DNA from 4 places in the Nocardioides marmoraquaticus genome. Region 2 is predicted to be linked to each of the others. Evidence: riboswitches for the same ligand, from Rfam matches in the RefSeq annotation. Region 2 holds a riboswitch; each other region holds the start of a gene.
The links. Region 2 has a riboswitch for cyclic di-AMP ahead of ACYU8I_RS07230 (transglycosylase family protein). Riboswitches for the same ligand answer to the same signal wherever they lie in the genome.
Positions count from the first base shown of each region.

Region 1: another riboswitch for cyclic di-AMP. It lies ahead of ACYU8I_RS04430 (C40 family peptidase); the one in region 2 lies ahead of ACYU8I_RS07230 (transglycosylase family protein).
Region 3: another riboswitch for cyclic di-AMP. It lies ahead of ACYU8I_RS00020 (transglycosylase family protein); the one in region 2 lies ahead of ACYU8I_RS07230 (transglycosylase family protein).
Region 4: another riboswitch for cyclic di-AMP. It lies ahead of ACYU8I_RS03620 (C40 family peptidase); the one in region 2 lies ahead of ACYU8I_RS07230 (transglycosylase family protein).

Region 1 covers NZ_BAAHAA010000004.1:99,802-101,990, forward strand. Annotated here, with positions in the region: gene ACYU8I_RS04425 (FUSC family protein) at 1-903, opposite strand, end outside; cyclic di-AMP (ydaO/yuaA leader) riboswitch at 1,044-1,181, shown strand; gene ACYU8I_RS04430 (C40 family peptidase) at 1,200-1,682, shown strand; gene ACYU8I_RS04435 (hypothetical protein) at 1,741-2,160, shown strand.
Region 2 covers NZ_BAAHAA010000007.1:65,629-67,817, reverse strand. Annotated here, with positions in the region: gene ACYU8I_RS07235 (MMPL family transporter) at 1-774, shown strand, start outside; cyclic di-AMP (ydaO/yuaA leader) riboswitch at 905-1,028, shown strand; gene ACYU8I_RS07230 (transglycosylase family protein) at 1,048-1,599, shown strand; gene ACYU8I_RS07225 (hypothetical protein) at 1,851-2,189, opposite strand, start outside.
Region 3 covers NZ_BAAHAA010000001.1:2,100-4,288, forward strand. Annotated here, with positions in the region: gene ACYU8I_RS00015 (PPOX class F420-dependent oxidoreductase) at 1-398, opposite strand, end outside; gene ACYU8I_RS00020 (transglycosylase family protein) at 497-1,096, opposite strand; cyclic di-AMP (ydaO/yuaA leader) riboswitch at 1,100-1,252, opposite strand; gene ACYU8I_RS00025 (pirin family protein) at 1,416-2,189, shown strand, end outside.
Region 4 covers NZ_BAAHAA010000003.1:156,825-159,013, reverse strand. Annotated here, with positions in the region: gene ACYU8I_RS03630 (DEDD exonuclease domain-containing protein) at 1-186, opposite strand, end outside; gene ACYU8I_RS03625 (hypothetical protein) at 367-573, shown strand; cyclic di-AMP (ydaO/yuaA leader) riboswitch at 732-881, shown strand; gene ACYU8I_RS03620 (C40 family peptidase) at 894-1,925, shown strand; gene ACYU8I_RS03615 (hypothetical protein) at 1,867-2,189, shown strand, end outside.

The sequences.
Region 1 (2,189 bases), on a different contig from region 2:
GTCCTGCAGCTTTGCCAGCTCCGCCACCGACCCGGCGAGGTCGCACCACCGCTCGCGGAACTCGACGTCCCACGGGGTGTCCTCCTCGACGCTGCGCCGCATCGTGCGCGCCATGCTGAGGCAGTCGGCGATGCCCTGCTCGAGCTCGTGCAGCATCTTCTTGAGGTCGGCCCAGCCGGTGGGTCGGGAGCGGCGCGGGTTGAAGCGACCGCTCTCGCGCGCCTGCCACAGCAGCCGCCACGCCTGGTCGACGTGGAGGTCGACGCGGCGGATGTCGCGCACCCACTCGTCGGTCTCGTCGGTGGTCAGGCCGTCGCCGGCGCCGCGGGCCATCGCCCCCAGCACGTCGGCGAGCTGGCCGGGCAGCTGCTCGGCCCACGACCACGCCGCGCGGTCGCGCAGCGGCGGCCAGACCAGCAGGTTGACCGCCAGGCCGACCGCGACGCCGACCGCGGTGTCGACGAGCCGGCTCGACAGCAGCTCCATCTGGTCGGTCGACCCGGTGGCCAGCGTGACGAGCCCGGTCGTCGCGATCGTGCCGGCCTCCTCCTTGACCCACGGCAGCTGCCCTAGCATGAAGCCGACCAGGATGACCAGCCCGAGGCTCCACGGCTCGATGCCGAACAGCGTGCCGACGGAGAAGGCCAGGAAGACCGCGAAGAACGTCGCCGCCACCTGCTGGGTGCCGCGCGAGACGGTCTTGTAGATCGTCGAGTGCACCACGAGCACCGCCGCCCACGGTGCGAGGAAGGCCTGGTCGAGCTGGCCCACGTCGGTCGCCAGCCACCACGCCAGACCACCGGCCAGGGCCGTCTTGACGATCTGCACCTGGTCGACGACGCGGACCGGGTCGACCCGGCGGCGCAGCCGCTGCACGGGCTCGGTCGAGACGCTGGTCACCACCCGGGGCACGTACCCCGGCACCCGTGCCCCACCGGTCGCACCGTTCCCTGGACCGTGGTGGTCGTCAGGCCCTACGCTGCTCCGGCGACATCGCACCCCTCGCCGGTACGCCGAGTCCTGCCCACCGACGCGAGGTCCGACCGAGATCGACGGGGCAGGAGTGGGGGAACCACACGTTCCACCGCGCCGACCGGGTCCGCCCGGTCGCGCTAGGGGTGAAGTCGTCTCACGACGGCAGAGCACTTTCCCGGCTCCAACCCGACAGCTCACCTCGCAGGCGTGGGAAAGGCTCCCCCGTGCTCCCTGCCCTGCACCCTGCCCTGCGCATCCCCGCCCAGCTCCTCCTCGTGGTCGTCATGGCGCTCGGCCTGCTGCTCGCCAGCCCCGTGGGCGACGCCCACGCCGCTTCCCGTGCGAAGAAGATCTCCAACGCCACCGGCATCGCGCTGAACCAGAAGGGCGACCCCTACCGCTACGGCGCGGCGGGCCCCAGCGCCTTCGACTGCTCCGGCCTCATCTACTACAGCTTCCGCAAGGCCGGCGTCAGCGTTCCCCGCACCTCCGGCGCCCAGGCCGGCGCGGTGCGCCGCGTCGCCAAGTCGAACCTCAAGCGCGGCGACCTGATGTTCTTCCACAACGGCGGCCGGGTCTACCACGCCGCGATCTTCCTCGGCCGCTCGAAGGGCAAGGTGCACATGCTGCACTCCCCCAGCTCGGGCAAGCGGGTCTCGAAGGCGTCGCCGTGGACGTCGAGCTGGTTCGGCGGCACCCTGCGCTGATGCCCCGAGACCGGCGCGGCTGCCGTCCCGGCGGCCGCGCCGGTCCTAGCCTGCCCTCATGACCCCTCCCGGTCCCGACGCGCAGGTCGCCCCCACGACCGTCGAGCACCCCCTCGGGGCGCTCGACCAGCTCTTCGTCGCCTCGCCCGAGGTCCCCGCGCGCACCACCGTGCCCGCCACCCTCGGCCTCCTCGCGGGCCTCGCCGCCCTCGTCTCCTCGCTGTGGCGCGCCAACCTCGGGATCGCGGTCGCCCTGGCCGTGCTGGCCGTCGTCCTCAGCGTCATCGGGCTGGCCCGCGCCAGCCGGCCCGGCACCGCCGGCGGAGTCACCGCGGCCCTCGGGCTCGTCGCCGCCCTGCTGACCGGCGCCCTGGTCGCGCTGCGCTACGCGGGGGTCGACACCGCTGTCGCCGGCGACCTGTCGCTGCGCCCGCTCGTCGACTGGCTCGCCGCGCTGCTCCCCGCCCCGCCCGTCTGAGCGGGTCGTCCGCGTCCTCTCCTAGCCTG
Region 2 (2,189 bases):
CCCTCGTCGCAGGCGACCCTCGACCTGCTGCAGACGCTGCGTGACGACCAGCGCGGCGTCGAGCAGCAGACCGGCACGACGCTCGGCGTCACCGGCCAGACCGCGATCCAGACCGACGTCTCCGACCGGCTCGGCGAGGCCCTGCCGATCTACCTGGCCGTCGTCGTGGGCCTGGCGTTCCTGCTGCTGATGCTCGTCTTCCGCTCGCTGCTGGTGCCCGTGACCGCCACCCTGGGCTTCCTGCTCTCGGTGCTGGCGACCCTCGGCGCGACCGTCGCGATCTTCCAGGAGGGCACGTTCGGGCTCGTCGAGGGCCAGCCGCTGGTGAGCTTCGCCCCGATCGTCGTCATCGGCATCGTCTTCGGCCTGGCGATGGACTACCAGGTGTTCCTGGTCAGCCGGATGCGCGAGGCACACGTGCACGGCATGTCGGCGCGCGAGGCCGTCGTCGACGGGTTCCGCAACTCGGCACGGGTCGTGACCGCGGCCGCGACCATCATGATCTCGGTCTTCGGCGCCTTCATCCTCGAGCACGACCCGCTCATCCAGTCGATCGGCTTCGCGCTCGCCGCGGCGGTGTTCCTCGACGCCTTCGTCGTGCGCATGGCGCTCGTCCCGGCGCTGATGTACCTGCTGGGCGAGCGGGCCTGGTGGCTGCCGCGCTGGCTCGACCGCCTCCTGCCCGAGCTCGACGTCGAGGGCGAGAAGCTCGCGGTCGACCCGCCGCGCACCGAGCGGCCGGGCAAGCACCGCGCGGAGCCGGTCCGGGCCTGACGGCACCGAAGGTCCAGACCGAGTTTTGGCACCGGGCCCGGTCGGTCTACTGTCCTCCCAGCCCCGGTGCCACCGGGGCCGACCTGCGCGCCCCGCCGAATCCTGTCCACGCGCCGGTCCACCACCGGCACCACATCCGGGCAGGAGCGGGGGAACCACTTCCCCGGGCGCACCGCGACAGCGGTCGTCCTCTGGGGTGAAGCCACGCGAGTGGCCGGGCTCCTCGGCCCGAACCCGACAGCTAACTCCGCAGGCGCGACGGAGGACCCCACCATGCGCAAGCTCGTCGTGTCGCTGCTCGCTGCCCTGGCAGTCGTGCTGCCCGCCCTCGCGATCACCACCCCCGCCCAGGCCGCCACCGCGGTCGCCACCTCGTCCGCGTCTCCCGAGGGCACCGAGCCCACGGAGCAGGAGCAGGCCGCTGCCGAGAAGGCTGCTGCTGACAAGGCTGCTGCCGCCCAGCAGAAGGCGGCCAAGGAGAAGGCCGCGAAGAAGAAGGCCGCCGCCCAGAAGGCCGCCAAGGCCCGCGCCGCCAAGAAGCGCGCCGCCAAGAAGCGCGCCGCCAAGCGTCAGGCGCAGGTGCGGGTGTGGAACCGCCTCGCGCACTGCGAGTCGACCAGCCGCTGGGCCGTCAACACCGGCAACGGCTACTACGGCGGGCTCCAGATCAGCCCCGGCACCTGGCGCGCCTTCGGCGGCCAGCGCTTCGCCGGCCTCCCGCACCGCGCCACCAAGTCCGAGCAGATCACGGTCGGCAAGCGCATCAAGGCCGGCCAGGGCTGGGGCGCCTGGCCCTCCTGCTCGCGCCGCCTCGGCCTGCGCTGACCCCACTCCCCCCGCCGAGAAGTCACTCCCTGACCGGCGAGAAGTCACTCCCTGACCCGCGAGAAGTCACTGCCTGACCGGCGAGAAGTCACTGCCTGTCAGGCCAGAGGCCAGGGACTGACCCCTCGACCGCCAGGCACTGACACCTCGACCGTCAGGGACTGACCCCTCGACCGTCAGGCACTGACCCCTCGACCGTCAGGGACTGACCCCTCGACCGTCAGGGACTGACCCCTCGGCGGGGAGGGGGGTCAGCCGCGGGCGGCGCCGTAGCCCAGCAGGGCGGCGAGGCCCAGGGCGCTGCGGGGGGCCCAGCCGGTGCGCCACAGGCCGCCGTGGGCGGCGGCGTACGCCTCGTCGCGCCACGGCTCGTCGTGACGTGGCCCGCCGTCGGTGTGCAGGTCGTGCACCAGCAGCGCCGCCATCAGCACGTGCGAGGTGGCGGGCTCGAAGACCTCGACGCCGAACCGGTGCGCCCCGGCGTACGCCGCCGCCAGCGCTCGGTTCTTGACGACCGAGCGGGTGCGCGTCGGCGGGGCGACGTTCATCGAGACCAGCGTGCCGTCGTGGCGCGCAGCGGTGGCGCGCCA
Region 3 (2,189 bases), on a different contig from region 2:
CAGCCCCAGGGCGCGTGGACCGAGTCGGCGGCGATGGTGAGCACCAGGCGCTCGCCGGCGCCGCCGCCGAAGCCGGGATAGGGCCGACCGAGGTAGCGCTGCGACAACGCGTCGATGTGCTCGGCGGCCCCCTCGGTCGTCGTCGCGACCACACGGCCGCGCACGGCCCAGTACCGGCCCGGCGCATCGGGGTCGGCGAGCGCGACGGCCACGCGCGGGTCGCGGGCGACGTTGCGCGCCTTCTGGTGCGTGGTCACGGTGTTGACGACCACGTGCTCGCCGTCGGTGTCGCACCAGGTCTCCGTCACCTGCGGCGAGCCGTCGGGCATCAGTGTGGTGAGGAAGCAGCGCGCGCGACCGCGCAGCAGGTCGAGGAGGTCAGACGGGAGGCTCGTCACCTCCCCATCGTGCCAGTGGGGCACCGACGCCACCGCCCCGAGCGGGCCGGCGTGACCGGACCTCTCCCTAGGTCTGCGAGGTCCGGTCACGCCCGTGCTCAGGGCAGCCGCAGGCGCTGACCCACCTGGATGACGTCGGGGTCGACCAGGGTGCCGCGGTTGGCGGCGAACAGGGCTAGCCAGCCTCCGTCGACCCCCTGGCTGCCGGCGATGCGCGCCAGGGTGTCGCCGCTGCGGACGACGTAGCTGCCCCCCGACGCCGACGCCGGCGCCGACCGCTCGGCGCCGGACCGCGACGGACGGCTCTCGCGCGCCTGCCCGGGCGACCCGGCGGCGTCGGACTGCCCGAGGCCGAGCCTCGCCGAGCAGGCCGGCCAGGCGCCCCAGCCCTGGCCGTCGAGCACGCGCTCGGCGACGGCGATCTGCTGGGCGCGCGTGGCCAGGTCGGCGCGCGGCGCGTACTGCTTGCCGCCGTACCCGACCCACGTGGGCTGGTGGAACTGCAGGCCGCCGTAGTAGCCGTTGCCGGTGTTGATCCGCCAGTTGCCGCTCGACTCGCACTGGGCCAGCCGGTCCCAGGTGTCGCCCGAGGCGGCCTCGGCCGGCGACGCGACGAGCGCGGGCGCGGCGACGACGGCCGCGGAGGCGACCAGGGTCCCGAGAGCCCGGCGGAGGCGTGCAGGTGCGTGGTGTCGCATGGGTGTGTCCCTCTCCGGCGCCTGCGAGGTCAGCTGTCGGGTTCGGGCAGAGAGGTCGTGCGTGCCCGGCGCGGCGTGCGCGCTTCACCCCGAGACAACCCGAGGGCTGTCGTGGTGCGTCGGGTCCCCCGCTCCCGTCCGGTCCGAGATCGAGGACGGCCCCGGGTGGTGGACGGGACTCGGCGCGAGCCCCCGGGGCAGCAGGTGGAAAGCGTCCACGCTACCCCGCGGGCAGAACCGGGCCCAGAACCGGTTGAGCAACGGGGAGGTCCGTGCCATCATGTAGATGAACTCTCAACTACGCGTGCCAGGGAGCGCCATGAGCACCGTGCAGATCACCCCCGAGGTCGACGTCCGGCGAGCCGAGGACCGCTACCGGACGGACGTCGGGTGGCTGGACTCGAAGCACTCGTTCTCCTTCGGCCACCACCACGACCACCGCAACACCCACCACGGGCTGCTGCTGGTCAACAACGACGACGCCGTCGACCCCGGCACGGGCTTCGACACCCACCCGCACCGCGACATGGAGATCGTGACGTGGGTGCTGCGGGGTTCGCTGGTGCACCAGGACTCCACCGGGCACAACGGCGTGATCTACCCCGGCCTCGCCCAGCGGATGAGCGCCGGCACCGGCATCCTGCACTCCGAGAAGAACGACTCCTGGCGCACCCACGCCGACACCCACGCCGGCGCCCCGCAGGACCCCGTGCACTTCGTGCAGATGTGGGTCGTGCCCGACGAGCGCAGCGTGACGCCGGGCTACGAGCAGCTCGAGCTGCCCCACGACCTGCTCGACGGTCGGCTCCACCCGGTCGCCTCCGGCATGGCCCACCACGCCGACGACACCGCCATCCGCATCCACAACCGGTACGCCGCCCTGCACGCCGCCCGGCTCCGACCGGGCCAGTCGGTGCAGCTGCCCGAGGCGCCGTACCTGCACCTGTTCGTGCCGGTCGGCGCGGTCGCCCTGGAGGGCGCCGGGCCCCTCGCGACCGGCGACGCCGTGCGCTTCACCGCCACCGGCGGCCAGCGCGTCACCGCCACCGAGCCCGCCGAGATCCTCGTCTGGGAGATGCACGCCGGCATCGCG
Region 4 (2,189 bases), on a different contig from region 2:
CGGGGGGATCGCCGTGTGCGGGTTGACCAGGGTCTGGAACTCGCCGAGCACCTCGCCGGCACGGACCTTGACCGCGCCGATCTCGGTGATCATGGAGCCCGCGGCCGCCGAGCCCCCGGTCGTCTCCAGGTCGACCACGCAGAACGTGGTCTCGCGCAGGGGGCGGCCGAGCTCGTCGAAGCTCATCTGGGCGTCCCACCTGGTCACGTCGCCCGACGCTAGGCGCCCGCACCGACAACCCTGTGCCGCAACACGCGTCGGCGCCGCTCGCACGGCTGGGCCCGGCACGGGTTGTCGGTGGTCCCTGCCAGCGTGCGTCGCACCGGTCCCTTCCCCGACCGGACCGAGACCTCCGAGGAGCACGCCATGAGCCTGCACATCGACTGCGACGCCTGCCTGGTGCGCGGCCCCGCCTGCCACGACTGCGTGGTGACCGCGCTGCTCGGCCCACCGCCCGAGCTGGCCTTCGACGAGGAGGAGCGGCACGCCCTCGAGGTGCTCGCCGGGTCGGGCCTGGTGCCGCCGCTGCGGATGGTGCTGCCGGTCTCCGGTCCCGACGTCGAGACGGCGTGAGACGGCTCACGTCGCGAGGCGCCGACTTGGATCCGCCCCACGGGGTGGCCTAGGGTCTCGCGCTTGTTGGTCCCCGCACCAGCGCGCCGCCCGGCGTGCTCGGGGGCCGCGCCGAGTCCGAAGCCGTGCCGGGGGGTGCTGGCGAAGGAGCCGGGGACCCAACCGGAACGGCGGGTCGGCCTCGTGCCGAGCCACCGGTCCACGGGGTGAATCCGGGTGACGCACCACCTGCGGTGGGGCCGATCCGGTAGGGCGTTCTTTGGGCCCGAACCCGTCAGCTCACCTGGTAGGCGTCGACACAAAGAGGAGACCGTCCGCTCGTGACCGACGGCCGGAAGTACCGCCCTGCCCACCGTGCGGAACGCACGCCACTCACCCGTCGTGCCGCGGTCCCGACCGTCGCCGCGCTGGCCCTCGGTCTCGCGGGCTCCGGCCTGCTCGCCGCCCCCGCGGGCGCCGCGGACCTCGACGCCAGGATCGACCGGGCGCAGGCCCAGGTCGACCGTCTCGACCGGCTCGCCGGCGAGCGCGCGACCACCCACGAGCGTGCCCAGGCCCGCGCCGGTGCCAGCAAGCAGAAGGTCGAGCGCCTGACGCAGCGCATCGAGGAGCAGCGCGAGCGCACCGCCGACCTGCGCGAGCGCGTGGCCCGCGGCGTCCTCGTCGAGCACGGCACCGCCGCCGGTGCCGCCGGCTCCGGCACCCCCGCGGCCGACGTCGTCCCTGTCGCGTCGACCTCGATGCCCGCGACCTCCGAGCGGTTGCTCGCCGGCGTCGCCCTCGTCACCGAGGACGCCGGCGACACCTCCTCGGCGCTGCAGGAGACCGAGACGACCCGCGTCGAGCTGGTCGAGCGTCGGGCCGCGGTCCGCGAGGTGCTCCAGGAGCGTCGTGCCGCTGCGCGCGACGCCGGCAAGCGCGCCGAGCGCGCCGGCGCCGAGCTCGGCGCCGCCCAGGGCCGGCTCGCCTCGCTCGAGGACGAGCGCGCCGAGCAGCAGGCCGAGCAGGTCTCCAGCGGTGCCGTGGCCTACGCCATGGCGCAGGTCGGCAAGTCCTACGTCTGGGGCGCTGCCGGGCCCGACGCCTTCGACTGCTCCGGCCTGACGATGGCGGCCTGGGCGACCGAGGGCGTCTCGCTGCCGCACAACTCGCAGGCGCAGTACGCTGCAGGCACGCCCGTCTCCGAGAGCGAGCTGCAGCCTGGTGACCTGGTCTTCTACTACAGCCCGATCAGCCATGTCGGCATGTACGTCGGCAACGGCCAGGTCGTCAACGCGCTGAACCCCGGCTCCGGTGTCCAGGTCTCGGGTCTCCACGACATGCCGTACTCCGGCGCGGTCCGTCCGGGCTGACGCGCTGCTGCTCGCGCGGACGCTCCTGCTCGTCCTCGCGCTCGCCCTGGGGCTGCTGACCGGGTGCGAGCGCGGGACCGAGCTGGAGCCACCGCGTGGCGCCACCGCCGGCGGTGGCGCCGTCGAGGACGGCGCCGCCACCGTGCTCCGACGTCTCGAGCAGGCGATCGACGACCGTGACGTCGAGGCCGCGGCCGCGGTGGCGACCCCGCAGGCCGCGGACCTGCTGGCGGCGGTCGTCGACAATGCGCGCGCGCTCGACGT